DNA from 4 places in the Enterobacter dykesii genome. Region 1 is predicted to be linked to each of the others. Evidence: predicted binding sites of a transcription regulator. Region 1 holds the regulator's gene; each other region holds the start of a gene.
What was found. The regulator CRP, encoded in region 1, controls carbon source genes, mostly activating them, when cyclic AMP is high. The targets are predictions, from matches to a motif close to ATGTGANNNNNNTCACAT.

Region 1 (4,065 bases):
GCCAAAGGCAATCAGGCACCCGATCAGGGTATCAATCAGCCTGGCGACAATAAACTGTTCGCCGTTCAGCGTAAGCAACTGCAGGGTGTATACCGCCGTCACCGTAAAGCCCACCATCGCCCAGCCGTAGTTTTTGCGGATAATCAGGTAGCTCACCAGCGTAATCGCCAGCATCCCTGCCAGGGTATAGCCTTCCGGCACGTGGAAGTGCAGCGTCACGCCCGCGATGATCAGCCCGGCCATCGTTCCGCCGGCCCGATGCAGAATACGCACCCGCGTGGCGCCGTAGCCGTTCTGGGTGACAAACAGCACGGTCATTAAGATCCAGTACGGTTTCGGCAGGTGCAGCGCCATGCCCATCAGGCTGGCGGTACTGAGCATCACGCTGATCCTTGCGGCGTTGCGCAGGGCGGACGATTTAAGAGAAAGATAGCTTTTGAGCGCGGGCAATAGCGGCAGCCGTTTCTGCTTATCCGCCATCAGGTCGCGGGGATAAAGCGGGCGCTGCGTGCGCAACACGCGGGCAATGCGGCTGAAGTGCCAGGCGGCAAACTGGCCGACTGGGTTATCGGGATGCTGGCGGGCGATTTTCTCCAGCGCGCCCAGCTGCTTGTCCATGTTAAAGCGCGTCGGGTAGCGGTGGTAGAGAATATCGTCGGCCAGCACGCGCAGACGTGCGGACACAGTTTGTGCGTTCCAGCGGATCACCGCTTCGGCGTGGCTGCGCTCGACCAGCTTTTGCACCTCCTGCGGGTGGTGAAGGCTTACGGAGATGTGCTCCTGTAGATCCAGCCCGACCTGGAAGGTGCGCAGCAGCCGCTTGTACTCGTGGTTCTTGTTGGCGGCGAGCATATGCAGCTGCTGATAGCACTGGCTTATGAGATCCACTACCTTCTGCTGGCGCGTCAGCAGCGGCGGTAAGGATTTTTCCGGATCGGTATGCTGGGTGAGCAGGGTGTATTTGGCTTCGCAGTAATCCGCAAGCTGCACATAGAGCAGGCTCAGGGATTCACGCAGCGGCTGCTCCCGCCACAGCCAGAACCAAAACCAGTTAAACAGCCCGTACCATAATGTCCCCAGGGCGTAGATCAGCAGCGGCTCCCACACCGGCATGTTCCCGGCGAGGCTCAGCGTGAAAATGGCCGCAATCAGCGAAGCGGGAAGCAGGCGGGCATGCAGCGAACTGATTTCCGCCGTGACGCCAAGGGTCATCGCCAGCACGGTCAGGATCAGCGGCAGCGGGATATCCCGGGCAAGCAGAAGCTGCACGGCGAGGCTACACCCGGCAAACAGGCAGCCGCCGATAATCAGGCGTTTGAAAAAGCGCTTATGCGGCGTGTCAAGACCGGCAATATTGCAGCAGGCGGGCACGAGGGAGAACAGCAGACCTTGCTGAAGATGTCCGAGGATCAGGCCTATGGCCACAGGAAGACACAACACCAGCGTTTGTCGCAGTGCGTAGTTAACTTCCGGGTGATAGATCAGCCTGCGCCACATGGGGAGTAGAGACAAAAACGGCGTGACACCTTGCGATGGCACGCCGTTTAAGCGGAATTAACGCGTTCCGTAGACCACGATGGTTTTACCGTGGGCGGAGATCAGGTTTTGATCTTCCAGCATTTTCAGGATACGGCCCACTGTTTCACGGGAGCAACCGACGATCTGACCAATTTCCTGACGGGTAATTTTTATTTGCATGCCGTCCGGGTGGGTCATGGCGTCTGGCTGTTTCGCCAGGTTCAGCAGGGTTTGCGCGATACGGCCGGTAACGTCCAGGAAGGCGAGGTTACCCACTTTCTCTGACGTCACCTGCAGACGGCGCGCCATCTGGGAAGAAAGACGCATCAGGATGTCAGGGTTAACCTGAATCAGCTGACGGAACTTCTTGTAAGAAATTTCAGCCACTTCACATGCTGTCTTTGCACGAACCCAGGCGCTACGTTCCTGGCCCTCTTCAAACAGGCCCAGTTCACCGATGAAATCGCCCTGGTTCAGATAAGAAAGGATCATCTCTTTCCCTTCTTCATCTTTGATCAGCACTGCCACCGAGCCTTTAACGATGTAATACAACGTTTCCGCTTTTTCACCCTGGTGAATCAGCGTGCTCTTCGATGGGTACTTATGAATGTGGCAATGAGACAAGAACCATTCGAGAGTCGGGTCTGTTTGCGGTTTGCCAAGCACCATGCGCTGTTATCCTCTGTTATAAGCTGTCACCAGAGTCATCAGATGCATCCGGACTCTGGGGTTGCAATCGAATTCTTACCCATACCCTGGGAAGTCGGCTACCGTAACGTTTCGCAGCCAGTAAAGTTTGATGTCCTCTGCATACATGTGTAACGTCAATGTATTACTGTAGCATCCTGAGTGTTTTAGCATAGCTTTCGCCGCGTGTCTCCTGGTGTCTCGCTTCAGCATGATGCAGGTCGCCTTCCATTGCGAGAAATGTAACGCACGCGTAATCTGTCACCAAAAATGCAACGTTGGAGTTAATGAATATGCAAGCGCGCGTGAAATGGGTTGAAGGTTTAACGTTCCTGGGCGAGTCCGCGTCAGGACACCAGATTTTGATGGACGGTAACTCCGGCGATAAAGCGCCAAGCCCAATGGAAATGGTGCTGATGGCGGCAGGCGGATGCAGCGCGATTGACGTAGTGTCGATTCTGCAAAAAGGTCGTCATGACGTGACGGATTGTGAGGTTAAACTCACGTCAGAACGTCGCGAAGAGGCGCCACGCCTGTTCACCCATATTAACCTGCACTTTGTGGTCACCGGTAAAGAGCTGAAAGACGCGGCGGTCTCGCGTGCGGTGGACCTGTCTGCGGAGAAGTACTGCTCTGTGGCGTTAATGCTGGAGAAAGCGGTAAAAATCACGCATTCGTATGAAGTGATCGAGGCGTGATTGATGGGGCATCGTGCGTGTTGATGCCCTCACCCTAACCCTCTCCTACAGGGAGAGGGAACATGCTCACGCGATCTGTTTCCCTTCCATCAGTCGCTCCACCAGCGGCGTCATGATGAGCTCCATCGCCAGCCCCATTTTTCCGCCCGGCACGACTAACGTATTCATGTGCGAAATAAACGAGCCCTGCAGCATTGCCAGCAGCCACGGGTAATCAATGCCTGCGAGATTGCGGAAATGGATCACCACAAAGCTCTCATCCAGCGACGGGATGCTTTTAGCGGCAAACGGGTTTGAGGTGTCCACCGTCGGCACGCGCTGGAAGTTGATATGGGTGCGGGAAAACTGCGGCGTCAGGAAGTTAATGTAATCCTCCATGGAGCGCACCACGGAGTCCATCACTGCCTCTCGCGAATGGCCGCGCTCGCTCATGTCGCGGGTCAGCTTCTGGATCCACTCCAGGTTAACGATAGGGACCACGCCGACCAGCAGATCCACATGGCGCGCCACGTCGTGTTGAGGGGTGACCACGCCGCCGTGCAATCCCTCGTAAAACAGGACGTCGGTGGGTTCCGGCAGCGACTGCCACGGGGTAAAGGTTCCCGGTACCTGATTCCAGGGTACGGCTTCATCATAGGTGTGCAGATACTTGCGGGACTGCCCTTTGCCGCTCTTACCGTACTCTATAAAGGTTTGTTCCAGCAGGCCGAAGTCATTGGCTTCCGGGCCGAAGTAGCTGATGTGTTTACCCGAATCGCGCGCCTTACGAATGGCCATGTCCATCTCCGGACGCGTGTAGCGGTGAAAGCTGTCGCCTTCGACCTCCGCCGCGCGGAGATTCAGCTGGGCGAAAATCTTGCGAAATGCGAGGCTGGTGGTGGTGGTTCCCGCACCACTCGACCCCGTAACGGCAATAACCGGATGTCTGGCAGACATAGCAACTCCCTGACTGAAAAGGGTGGAAGATCAGCCGTGAAACGCGTTGCGGGGCATGATATTGACCGTCTCATGCAGTTCTGACCACACCAGCACCACGTCGCCGCTTTTCAGCTGGCGCTTAACATCGTTGACCTTTTGCTCAAGCGAGCGTTCCTGTTCACCATAATCGGTGCCTTCGCGTAATACAAAGCTTTCAATCAGATTATCGAGCGTAATGGGCGCC
Region 2 (4,065 bases), 1.0 Mb from region 1:
CTTTTGCCAGCCGGTTTCGCTTAACAGACCGTTGCTGTCTACCAGGCAGGTGAGGTGGCGCAGGGCGGGATCGGCTTTGATCGCGGTGAACAGGGCAATCAAAAACGGCAATTGCGTTGTGGCTTCACCGCCGCTCACGGTGATCCCTTCGATAAACGGGGCGGATTTGCGGACCTGGGTGAGGATCTCTTCCACGCTGAAGCGGTGCGCCATAGGCGTTGCCTGCTGCTGGCACAATTGCAGACAGGTGTCGCACTGCTGGCAGTCACTCTCCTGCCACCAGACGCGTCCGGCCTGAATAGTCAGCGCGTCGTGCGGGCAGTGGGGCACGCAGTCCCCGCAGTCGTTGCAGCGGCCGATCGTCCACGGGTTGTGGCAGGTTTTACAGCGCAGGTTGCAGCCCTGCAGAAACAGGGCCAGGCGGCTGCCCGGCCCGTCCACGCAGGAAAAAGGAATAACCTGACTAACTAAAGCGCATCTGCTGTTCATGGCTTATCACGCGCGGCTGACGTTCCAGAATACGGGTATTGCGTGCGGCCTCTTCGCCCAGCCACGTGGTATTGGTGCGCGATCCGGCTTCCCGGTATTTCTCCAGATCCGATAGTCGCACCATATAACCGGTCACGCGGACCAGATCGTTACCCGCTACGTTGGCGGTAAATTCACGCATACCCGCCCTGAACGCGCCCAGGCAAAGCTGAACTACCGCCTGCGGGTTACGTTTTACCGTCTCATCCAGCGTCAGGATATCGCTTATCCCGGAAGAGTAGTGTTTGTGGTGAGGAGCTACCGCCAGCAAATGGCTGATGGGATCCGGCTCGTCGCCGTAGGGCAGACGCGCGCCCGGCGTGGTGCCCGAGTCGGAACTGATCCCCGACTGCGCATGGAGCATCGCGCGCTGCTTCCAGCCGTACTTTACCGGCGTGTTTTCGACAAACGCCGCAAGCTGTTCGCTGATGCGATAGCCCAGCGCGTTGGCCTGTGCATCCTTTCCGTAGCGTCCCGCTATTCCTGCTTTCTCACAGAGCGCGTTTACCGCTTCCGCCAGGCCGTACATGCCAAACATGGGCACAAACCGATCCGCATCAATCAGCCCCTCTTTTACCAGGAAGCTATTCTCAAAGAAGCCAGATTGCTCGTACAGGAAACCGCAGCGCGCATCGATGATGGCCATTTGCTGCTGGCAGTAGTGCGGGAGCGTGCGGGTGAAGAAGTCGTCAATGGATGCGCTGCGTTCAGCAATGGCTTTGAGGTTAAGGCGCACCAGGGTGCTGCCGCCGCCTGCAAGCGGCAGAGAGTTGTAACAGCTCACCACGCCGTAACGGCCTTTTGTGAAAATTTTATCATTCACTGGGCCATTAGAAATATGCGGTTTGCTGCATTCGCATATGTTTTTTGCCACCTCAAGCAGCAGGTCGTCCGGGGTGATCTCGGGATCGTAGATAAAGGTCAGGTTCGGTGCAACCTGCTTCAGCTCTGCATCGGCACGCAGAATGGCACGGGTAATGGGGCCGTCAGCAGGCCCGATGTTTGCGTGCATAAACGCATCCGGCAGCGTACGGTCGAGATAGCGCCAGAAACGTTTTACTCGGCTATCGATCTCTTCTTGTGTTAGAATTCTAACATATGGAGTTAATATCGCATCAAGCTGACCGAGATAGACCGGCATCGATGTGACGGAAGGAACATGATGGTAGAGGATGGTTAACAGCGAGAGGGCGTCGTCGAGATCTTTCGCGCCTTCCAGCTCCAGCCACGCTGAACCGTTAGCGAGAAATTTTGCGTAATCCGGCAGAACGTAACGGGGTTTGTAAGGCGCATGGCCTTCGAACATGTCGCAGATAAAACCTTCGTCCAGTGCGGCTCGTGCAGCCTCAGAAGGTGCCGGATAAGGCAGGTTGTTCTCCGCTTCCAGCGCCAGAAAATGACGTTTTTGTTCCGGGGTTAACGCCGGGCTTGTCACAATCTGCTGGCAACGTTGCTGCAGGGCGTCGGGGCTGGAGTGAGGCATATTCGCTTCCTTGAGTGTTCTGCGGATGATGACCGGATTGTAGAAAGCCAGCCTGTCGTGGCTTTTGATCCGACAGGGGGTATCGCTGCTTTAGTCGGCAATTTACGCGCTAAAGTTTGAAGAAGATCTCATTACAGTAATGCAAATTTGTACGCAGTTTTCATTAACTGTGATGAATGTCGAAGTGTGGATGCGGGTGAATGTTAGAATACTCACAGACCCGCAAGGTAAAATTTATACGGCACTGCCGTTGGAGAATGTTATGACCGATTTAACTGCAAGCAGCCTGCGCGCGTTGAAACTGATGGACCTGACCACCCTGAACGATGACGACACCAATGAGAAAGTCATCGCCCTGTGCCATCAGGCGAAAACGCCGGTGGGTAATACCGCAGCCGTTTGTATCTACCCGCGCTTTATCCCTATTGCCCGTAAGTCGCTGAAAGAGCAGGGTACGCCGGACGTGCGCATTGCAACCGTAACTAATTTCCCGCACGGCAACGACGATATCGAGATCGCGCTGGCTGAAACCCGCGCGGCGATTGCTTACGGCGCAGACGAAGTTGACGTGGTATTCCCGTACCGCGCGCTGATCGCCGGCAACGAGCAGGTCGGTTTTGACCTGGTGAAAGCCTGTAAAGACGCGTGTGCGGCGGCAAACGTGCTGCTGAAAGTGATCATCGAAACCGGCGAGCTGAAAGAAGAAGCGCTGATTCGTAAAGCATCTGAAATCTCCATCAAAGCCGGTGCGGATTTCATTAAAACCTCTACCGGTAAAGTGCCGGTGAATGCGACCCCGGAAAGCGCGCGCATCATGATGGAAGTGATCCGCGACATGGGCGTATCCAAAACCGTTGGTTTCAAACCCGCGGGCGGCGTGCGTACCGCCGAAGACGCGCAGCAGTTCCTGGCGATTGCCGATGAGCTGTTTGGCGCCGACTGGGCGGACTCCCGTCACTACCGCTTCGGCGCGTCCAGCCTGCTGGCTAGCCTGCTGAAAGCGCTGGGTCACGGCGACGGTAAGAGCGCAAGCAGCTACTAAGATTTGAATTGCCGGGTGAGCGTAGCGACCCCGGCCTACTTCGGGAGGTTACCGTGTTTCTCGCACAAGAAATTATTCGTAAAAAACGTGATGGTCATGCATTAAGCGACGAAGAGATCCGCTTCTTTATCAACGGCATTCGTGATAACACCGTCTCTGAAGGGCAGATTGCGGCTCTGGCGATGACCATTTTCTTCCACGATATGTCGATGCCTGAGCGCGTGTCGCTGACCATGGCGATGCGAGATTCAGGAACCGTTCTGGACTGGAAAAGCCTTAACCTTAACGGCCCGATTGTGGATAAACACTCCACCGGCGGCGTGGGCGATGTGACGTCTCTGATGCTCGGCCCGATGGTGGCAGCCTGCGGCGGTTATATCCCGATGATCTCCGGGCGCGGCCTGGGCCACACCGGCGGTACGCTCGACAAACTGGAAGCCATTCCGGGCTTCGATATCTTCCCGGACGACAACCGCTTCCGCGACATTATTAAAGACGTTGGTGTGGCGATTATCGGCCAGACCAGCTCTCTTGCTCCGGCAGACAAGCGTTTCTACGCGACCCGCGACATCACCGCAACCGTTGACTCCATCCCGCTGATCACCGCCTCTATCCTGGCGAAGAAACTGGCAGAAGGGCTGGACGCGCTGGTGATGGACGTGAAGGTGGGCAGCGGCGCGTTTATGCCGACGTATGAACTCTCAGAGGCACTGGCCGAAGCGATCGTGGGCGTATCCAACGGTGCGGGCGTGCGCACCACCGCGCTGCTCACCGACATGAACCAGGTGCTGGCATCCAGCGCCGGTAACGCCGTCGAAGTGCGTGAAGCCGTCCAGTTCCTGACCGGTGAATACCGCAACCCGCGTCTGTTCGACGTCACCATGGCGCTGTGCGTTGAGATGTTAATCTCCGGCAAGCTGGCCAAAGACGACGCAGAAGCCCGCGCGAAACTGCAGGCGGTGCTGGACAACGGCAAAGCGGCGGACATTTTCGGCCGCATGGTTGCAGCCCA
Region 3 (4,065 bases), 1.1 Mb from region 1:
ATGATGTGATCCGTGGCACATTTTTGAGTTTAATTGTATGATGAATGCGTTTCAGCAAGGACTATCACCATGAGCAAATCATTGAACATTATCTGGCAATATCTGCGCGCATTCGTCCTGATTTACGCCTGCCTGTATGCCGGGATTTTCATCGCGTCGCTGCTGCCCATCGTCATTCCCGGCAGCATTATCGGCATGCTGATCCTCTTCGTTTTGCTGGCGCTGCAAATCCTGCCCGCAAAATGGGTCAATCCCGGCTGCTTCGTCCTTATTCGCTATATGGCGCTGCTTTTCGTGCCTATCGGCGTCGGGGTCATGCAGTATTTTGATTTGCTCAAGGCCCAGTTCGGCCCGATTGTGGTCTCCTGCGCGGTCAGTACGCTGGTGGTTTTCCTGGTGGTGAGCTGGAGTTCGCATATGGTGCATGGCGAACGTAACGTGGTCGGGGAGAAAACAAAAAAATGATGGCCAATATCTGGTGGTCGCTGCCGTTAACCCTGGTGGTATTCTTCGCCGCGCGCAAGCTTGCCGCACGTTTCAAAATGCCGTTGCTGAACCCGCTGCTGGTGGCAATGGTGGTGATTATTCCGTTCCTTCTGCTCACCGGCATTCCCTACGATCGCTACTTTGCCGGCAGCAAAATCTTAAACGACCTGCTGCAGCCTGCCGTTGTGGCGCTCGCCTTTCCTTTATATGAACAGCTGCACCAGATCCGCGCCCGCTGGAAATCCATCATTACCATCTGTTTTGTGGGCAGCCTCGTGGCGATGATCACCGGAACGTCGGTGGCGCTGTTGATGGGGGCCTCGCCGCAGATTGCCGCCTCTATCCTGCCTAAATCGGTGACCACGCCTATCGCGATGGCGGTTGGCGGCAGCCTCGGCGGTATTCCGGCCATCAGCGCGATGTGCGTCATTTTCGTCGGTATTCTCGGTGCGGTGTTTGGCCACACCCTGCTAAACGGGATGCGTATTCACACTAAAGCTGCCCGGGGACTGTCGATGGGGACAGCTTCCCACGCCCTGGGCACCGCCCGCTGCGCGGAGCTGGATTATCAGGAAGGGGCGTTTAGCTCGCTGGCGCTAGTGATCTGCGGGATTATCACCTCCCTGCTGGCCCCGTTCATTTTCCCGCTGATTCTGGCGGTGATGGGCTAAAATTTGCGATGCGTCGCGCAAATTTCATTTTGATTTCATAAGTTGCATACATAATGAGAAGTGGATCACATATAAAGCCCTAACGGCTCCGTAAACTACCGATCCATTAACCTTTATGAGGCAAACGCCATGCACCCACGTTTTCAAGCTGCTTTCGCCCAGCTTGCAGAGAATTTGCAGTCAGCCCTGGCTCCCGTTCTGGCAGATGCACACTTCCCCGCCCTGCTGACCGTGGAGCAGGTCACGATGCTGAAACAGGCAACGGGACTGGACGAAGACGCGCTGGCTTTCGCACTGCTTCCTCTGGCTGCCGCCTGCGCGCGGGCCGATCTCTCCCACTTTAACGTCGGGGCCATTGCGCGCGGCGTCAGCGGCACCTGGTACTTCGGCGGCAATATGGAGTTCCTGGGCGCAACCATGCAGCAAACCGTGCACGCCGAGCAGAGCGCCATCAGCCACGCCTGGCTGCGCGGTGAAAAAGCCCTGAGCGCGATTACCGTGAACTACACCCCCTGCGGGCACTGCCGTCAGTTTATGAACGAGCTGAACAGCGGGCTGCAGCTGCGCATCAATCTGCCAGGCCGCGCGCCGCACACGCTGGGCGATTACCTGCCTGACGCGTTTGGCCCGAAAGATCTGGAGATCAAAACGCTGCTGATGGACGATCAGGACCACGGTTACGCCCTGTCCGGCGATGACCTGAGCCAGGCAGCGATTCGCGCGACGAATAAAAGCCACACGCCATACAGCAAGTCCCCTAGCGGCGTGGCGCTGCAGTGCCGTGATGGCCGAATCTTCACCGGCAGCTATGCGGAAAACGCCGCGTTTAACCCAACGCTGCCGCCGCTGCAGGGCGCGCTTAACCTGCTGAGCCTGAACGGCTATGACTATCCGGACATTCAGCGCGCCATTCTGGCAGAAAAAGCCGATGCGCCGCTGATCCAGTGGGATGCCACCGCCGCGACGCTCAAAGCGTTAGGCTGCACGACGATTGACCGCGTACTGCTGGCGTAATCCTTCCGGCGGGCAGAAATGCCCGCCAGTTTGCTGAAAAACCCCTCAGTTGAGTCGCTGTTTCTTGCGCTAACCAGGCGGGTAAAGTAGCCTGAGTTAAATTTCATCCACGAACGAGCCATCTCCATGTTAAAGCGCGTTTTTTACAGCCTGTCTGTCCTGGTCGGCATACTGCTGTTGATCGTGCTCGGTCTCGACCGCTGGATGAGCTGGAAAACCGCCCCCTACATCTTTGATGACCTGCAGGACCTGCCCTATCGTCAGGTTGGCGTGGTGCTCGGCACCGCCAAGTATTACCGCACCGGGGTGATCAACCAATATTACCGTTACCGCATTCAGGGCGCGCTGAACGCCTACAACAGCGGCAAGGTGAACTACCTGCTGCTGAGCGGCGATAACGCGCTGCAAAGCTACAATGAACCGGTGACGATGCGGAAGGACCTGATTGCTGCGGGCGTGGATCCTGCCGATATCGTGCTCGATTACGCCGGGTTCCGCACCCTGGACTCGATCGTGCGCACGCGCAAAGTCTTCGACACCAACGACTTCATCATCATCACCCAGCGCTTCCACTGCGAGCGCGCGCTGTTTATCGCCCTGCATATGGGCATCCAGGCGCAGTGCTACGCGGTGCCGTCGCCGAAAGATATGCTGAGCGTGCGCGTCCGCGAGTTCGGCGCCCGCTTTGGTGCCCTGGCCGATCTGTATATCTTCAAACGCGAACCGCGCTTTTTAGGCCCGCTGGTGCCGATCCCGGCGATGCACGAAGTGCCGGAAGACGCGCAGGGTTACCCGGCCGTCACGCCCGAGCAGCTGCTGGATATGCAGAAAAAAGAGAAATAACAGGGCCGCCTTTATACTTTCTTTACGCCGGGCCTGACGCTTTTTACCTCCCCTTTACGTCGGCTCTTTTAAGCTGAGTTCACTGCCGCTACGGCTTCATTGAAGAATGACTATGAACTCAATAATGAATGCGTTTTTCCTCAAAAGTCTCCGTCCGTATTTTAACTTTCCCGGTTTATCACTTCCTGGCGCACTCAATTCCGGTCTCTGGCTTGATGAAAAAATTGACGCCCTGCAGCACAACATTGCAGTGGAAGTGGCAGATTATCTGGAACGTTACCCGCAGACGAAACATGTAGACGTTTACCTGAACGATATCAACGGCACGATGCGCGGCAAGCGTCTGTCGGTGGAGAGCATGCTGAGCCTGGAAAAAGGCTGTTATTTTCCCCTTTCGGTCTACTCGATGGATCAGAAAGGAAAAATCGCCGCCCCGCTTCACGATGAACCGGACCGACTCTGCGTTCCTGTCGCCGGCTCCCTGCGCCCCTGCCCGCAAGATCCGCAGCATAACGCGCAGATCCTGCTGACGATGAAAGACAGCGACGACACCCCCTGCCCGCTTGAGCCGCGCGTGATACTGCAGAGCGTGCTGGCCCGCTTCCACCAGCACGGCCTCTTCCCGGTGATTGCCCCGGAAATCGAGTTCTATCTGACGGGGCATGACGATCGGGATCCGCAAAATCAGGGCTGTTTTCACATGGATACCTCAACTGCCCATGCGGCCCTGTTTGACGAGCTGGAAAAGCTGGCGCACCTGCAGCGCATCCCGCTGTCCGGGATCGTGGCGGAAGCCGAGTCCGGTCAGTACGAATTAAACCTGAAGCACAGCCATCGCGTGGTTGAGGTCTGCGATAACGTGCTGGCGCTTCGTCGCCTGACCCGTTACGTTGCCGAAAAGCACGGCCTGCAGGCCAACTTTATGGCTAAACCTTTCAGCCAGCTGGCCGGCAGCGGTTTGCACTTCCATTTCAGCCTGAACAATCGTCACGGCGAAAACGTCTTTGCTTCCCCGGTGAATGCGCTTAACAGCATGATGCGTTTGTGCATT
Region 4 (4,065 bases), 180 kb from region 1:
CGTGTTGTCTTCACTGTTTGTATTTTGTTCGTCCGCGCCTTCTCGCAGGCGAAACTCGTCGTCCTGGGCGGTGGCCTGTTCGACCAATTCCGGATTAATCTCGCGTTTAACCTCAACCCCCAGGCTACGGAATGATTCGGCCTGTGCCAGCAGATTGCCGCGTCCGGAGGCGAGTTTTTTCATCGCCTGGCGGTAGTTTTCCTGCGCACGATCCAGGCTCTGCCCGACTGAAGACATATCATCCACGAAGAGGCGCATTTTGTCGTACAGCTTGCTGGCACGATCGGCAATCTGCTGCGCGTTGCGGCTCTGATGCTCATAGCGCCACAGGTTCGCAATGGTGCGTAACGCCACCAGCAGCGTGGTGGGGCTGACCAGCATAATGTTATTTTTGAGCGCTTCGGTGATAAGTTCAGGCTGTCTGTCGAGTGCCAGCAGGAACGCGGGTTCTACCGGGATGAACATCAGGACATAGTCCAGCGAGCGCAGACCCGGCAACTGCTGGTAGTCTTTTCTGCCGAGCAGGCGAATATGATTACGCACGGAGGCAATGTGCTCCTGCAGCGCAGACTCGCGGGTGTAGTCATCGTCCGCATTAAAGTAGCGTTCATACGCCACCAGCGTCATTTTGGCGTCAATCACCACATCTTTGCCCTGCGGCAGCCGCACGATCACATCCGGCTGCATGCGTGAGCGGGCGTCGTTTTCGATACTCACCTGCGTTTCGTATTCGTACCCTTCCCGCAGGCCAGAAGCTTCCAGGACGCGGGTCAGCACCACTTCTCCCCAGTTGCCCTGGGTTTTGTTATCCCCTTTAAGCGCGCGGGTCAGGTTGACCGCTTCCTGCGCCATCTGGGCATTGAGCTGCTGGAGATTGCGAATCTCATGCGCCAGGGTGTGACGCTCGCGGGCTTCCTGACCAAAGCTGTCCTGCACCTGACGGCGAAAACCGTCAAGCTGTTCGCGCAGGGGCGTCAGCAGGCTGTTCAGGCTCTGGCGGTTCTGTTCGTCAACGCGGCGGTTGCTGTGCTCAAAAATTCGGTTGGCGAGGTTCTCAAACTGTTCGCTGAGGCGCTGCTCGCTGTTGATCATCTGGCGGATTTTGTCTTCCGCATGCAGCTGGGTGGATTCAAGGCGGGTGGTCACTTCGCGGAGATCGGCTTCCAGTGACGTGTTGATATCACGCAGGTTGCGCAGCTCGTTATTAAGCAATTCACACTCGTCGCGCCAGTGTTCGCTCAGCGCAAGCTGCTGTTTTGTCGCGCTTAAATCGGCGACCATCTCTTCTCGCTCGGCCAGCTGGTCGGCCTTCTGCTGCGCATGCTGGTAGCTGGAAATCAGCCAGCCAATCCCTAAGCCCACCAGCGCAATCACCGCGTAAATCAGGATTGAGATATCCACAATGCCCCCTGCATCAACGTATTACCCGCACAAAATAGAATTGTGCTGTATAAACGTCCAGTTTGAAAGGGTTTTCCTGCGAGGCGCTACGCAAAAAATAAAGGCCGAACGCGTCGGCCTTTGATTTCGGAAGAGAGGATTAGATCAGGCGACGCGCTGCTTCCACCACGATTTTCACTGCATGACTTTCGGTCTGCTTCATGGTTTCGGCGTTCGGGATCTCCTGCTGGGTGCGGTTAACGATCACGCCCGCCACCATACCGGCACGCAGACCCTGGCTTGCACACATGGTCAGCAGCGTTGCGGATTCCATTTCGTAGTTCATCACGCCCATGGACTGCCACTCTTCCATTGAGCCTTTGAAACGGCTTACCACGCGGCCTGAGAAGGTGTCGTAACGCTCCTGGCCCGGGTAGAAGGTGTCGGAAGAGGCGGTGACGCCCACGTGGGTAGTTGCGCCTACGGATTTCGCGGCTTCAACCAGCGCGGTGGTGCATTCGAAATCAGCCACTGCCGGGAATTCCATCGGTGCAAAGTGCAGGCTTGCGCCGTCCAGACGAACGGACGCGGTCGTGACCAGCACGTCACCGACGTTGATGTGCGGCTGGATAGCGCCGGTGGTACCGATACGCAGGAAGGTACGGATGCCCAGCTGTGCCAGCTCTTCAACAGCAATAGACGTAGACGGACCACCGATACCGGTAGAACACACGATCACCGCTTTGCCATCCAGCTCTGCGCGCCAGGTGGTGAACTCACGATGGGCAGCCAGCTTGACCGGCTTATCCATCAGCGCGGCGATCTTTTCCACACGCTCAGGATCGCCAGGGACGATAGCGAGCGTAGCCCCTTGTAAATCGTTTTTGGTGAGGCCGAGATGAAAAACATCAGACTTAGACATAGGTGACTCCTCTGTGGGTCGGTTAGTCAGAAGAAGTAAAACGGTACTTTACAGAAGCAGTAAGCATATTTTCGTGACACACCTCACCATGAATGAAAATGATTACATTGAATTTCCATAAAAAAGTGATTTACATCACATTAACAAGTTATATCGCCAGGTGCTGCACAAAAGATAGACCGTTTAAGGCACTGTGAGTTGTTAACCTGGTGTCTATATTTACCTTTGCGCTAACTCATTGGTACGGAGAATGCCATGACTGAAAAAACCGGTTTTGCACCTGCTGCGGCCCCCCATGCTTCAACCATCGTGTCGACGCCAGAAGCGGCAATTACCGCGGGCGAGACCTCCATTCCCTCGCAGGGGGAGAATATGCCTGCATATCACGCACGGCCAAAATCGGCAGACGGTCCGCTGCCCATCGTGATTGTGATTCAGGAGATATTTGGTGTTCACGAACACATTCGCGACCTCTGCCGTCGGCTGGCGCTGGAAGGGTATCTGGCCGTTGCGCCAGAGCTCTACTTCCGTCAGGGCGATCCGAACGACTACAGCGATATTCCAACACTGCTCAGCAACCTGGTCAGCAAAGTCCCGGACGCGCAGGTGCTGGCCGATCTCGATCACGTCGCCAGCTGGGCGGCGCGCAACGGCGGCGATCCGCATCGTCTTCTGGTCACCGGTTTCTGCTGGGGCGGACGCATTAGCTGGCTGTATGCCGCGCATAACCCGCAGCTCAAAGCCGCTGTCGCCTGGTACGGCAAGCTGGTGGGTGAAAAAACGCTGAATTCACCGAAACATCCGGTCGATATCGCCACGGAGTTGAACGCCCCCGTGTTAGGGCTTTACGGCGGCCAGGACACCGGTATTTCGCTTGATTCGGTAGAGACCATGCGCCATGCGCTCCGCGCGGCAAATGCGAAGGCGGAGATTGTGGTGTATCCGGATGCCGGGCACGCGTTTAACGCCGATTATCGTCCGAGCTATCACGCAGAATCAGCCAAAGATGGCTGGCAGAGAATGCTGGCGTGGTTTAGCCAGTACGGCGGTAAGAAAGCGTAATAAAAAAAGCCCGGTGGCGGCTATGCCTTACCGGGCCAACAATTCATCACGCCTGGCGCAAATTCTGTGCCGCCTTCACCATGTTCGCCAGCGCCGCGCGCGTCTCCGGCCAGCCGCGGGTTTTCAGTCCGCAGTCCGGGTTCACCCACAGGCGCTCCGCCGGGATGCGCTGGGCCGCTTTTTTCAGCAGAGCTTCAATCCACTCCACGCTCGGCACGTTCGGGGAGTGAATGTCGTACACGCCCGGCCCGATTTCATTCGGGTAGTCGAACTCTTCAAACGACTCCAGCAGCTCCATGTCTGAACGCGAGGTCTCGATGGTAATCACGTCGGCGTCCAGCGCGGCAATCGAATCCATGATGTCGTTAAATTCGCAGTAGCACATGTGGGTGTGGATCTGGGTGTCGTCCTTCGCCACCGCGGCGTTGATGCGGAACGCCTCCACGCCCCACTGCAGGTAGGCATCCCAGTCGCTGCGGCGCAGCGGCAACCCTTCGCGCAGGGCGGGCTCGTCAATCTGGATAATACCAATGCCTGCCGCTTCCAGATCCGCCACCTCATCACGCAGCGCCAGGGCGATCTGTTTGGCGATGGTTTCACGGGTCACGTCTTCACGCGGGAACGACCAGCAGAGAATAGTCACCGGACCGGTCAGCATCCCTTTTACCGGCTTGTCGGTCAGGGACTGGGCATACTTCGCC

Region 2: the regulator CRP is predicted to act here: its motif matches at 2,126-2,143, upstream of deoC (deoxyribose-phosphate aldolase).
Region 3: the regulator CRP is predicted to act here: its motif matches at 1,211-1,228, upstream of cdd (cytidine deaminase).
Region 4: the regulator CRP is predicted to act here: its motif matches at 2,426-2,443, upstream of udp (uridine phosphorylase).

Annotation. Positions count from the first base shown of each region.
Region 1 is NZ_CP126604.1:4,142,656-4,146,720, reverse strand. Features, by position in the region: gene F0320_RS19880 (YccS/YhfK family putative transporter) at 1-1,497, opposite strand, end outside; gene crp (cAMP-activated global transcriptional regulator CRP) at 1,555-2,187, opposite strand; gene F0320_RS19870 (OsmC family protein) at 2,499-2,903, shown strand; gene F0320_RS19865 (phosphoribulokinase) at 2,970-3,839, opposite strand; gene F0320_RS19860 (YheU family protein) at 3,870-4,065, opposite strand, start outside.
Region 2 is NZ_CP126604.1:605,701-609,765, forward strand. Features, by position in the region: gene F0320_RS02845 (YjjW family glycine radical enzyme activase) at 1-489, opposite strand, end outside; gene F0320_RS02850 (YjjI family glycine radical enzyme) at 464-2,011, opposite strand; gene deoC (deoxyribose-phosphate aldolase) at 2,274-3,053, shown strand; gene deoA (thymidine phosphorylase) at 3,107-4,065, shown strand, end outside.
Region 3 is NZ_CP126604.1:3,052,329-3,056,393, forward strand. Features, by position in the region: gene F0320_RS14575 (CidA/LrgA family protein) at 70-465, shown strand; gene F0320_RS14580 (CidB/LrgB family autolysis modulator) at 462-1,157, shown strand; gene cdd (cytidine deaminase) at 1,287-2,171, shown strand; gene sanA (outer membrane permeability protein SanA) at 2,298-3,014, shown strand; gene F0320_RS14595 (glutamine synthetase family protein) at 3,139-4,065, shown strand, end outside.
Region 4 is NZ_CP126604.1:4,325,410-4,329,474, forward strand. Features, by position in the region: gene rmuC (DNA recombination protein RmuC) at 1-1,401, opposite strand, end outside; gene udp (uridine phosphorylase) at 1,541-2,302, opposite strand; gene F0320_RS20685 (dienelactone hydrolase family protein) at 2,558-3,364, shown strand; gene metE (5-methyltetrahydropteroyltriglutamate--homocysteine S-methyltransferase) at 3,411-4,065, opposite strand, start outside.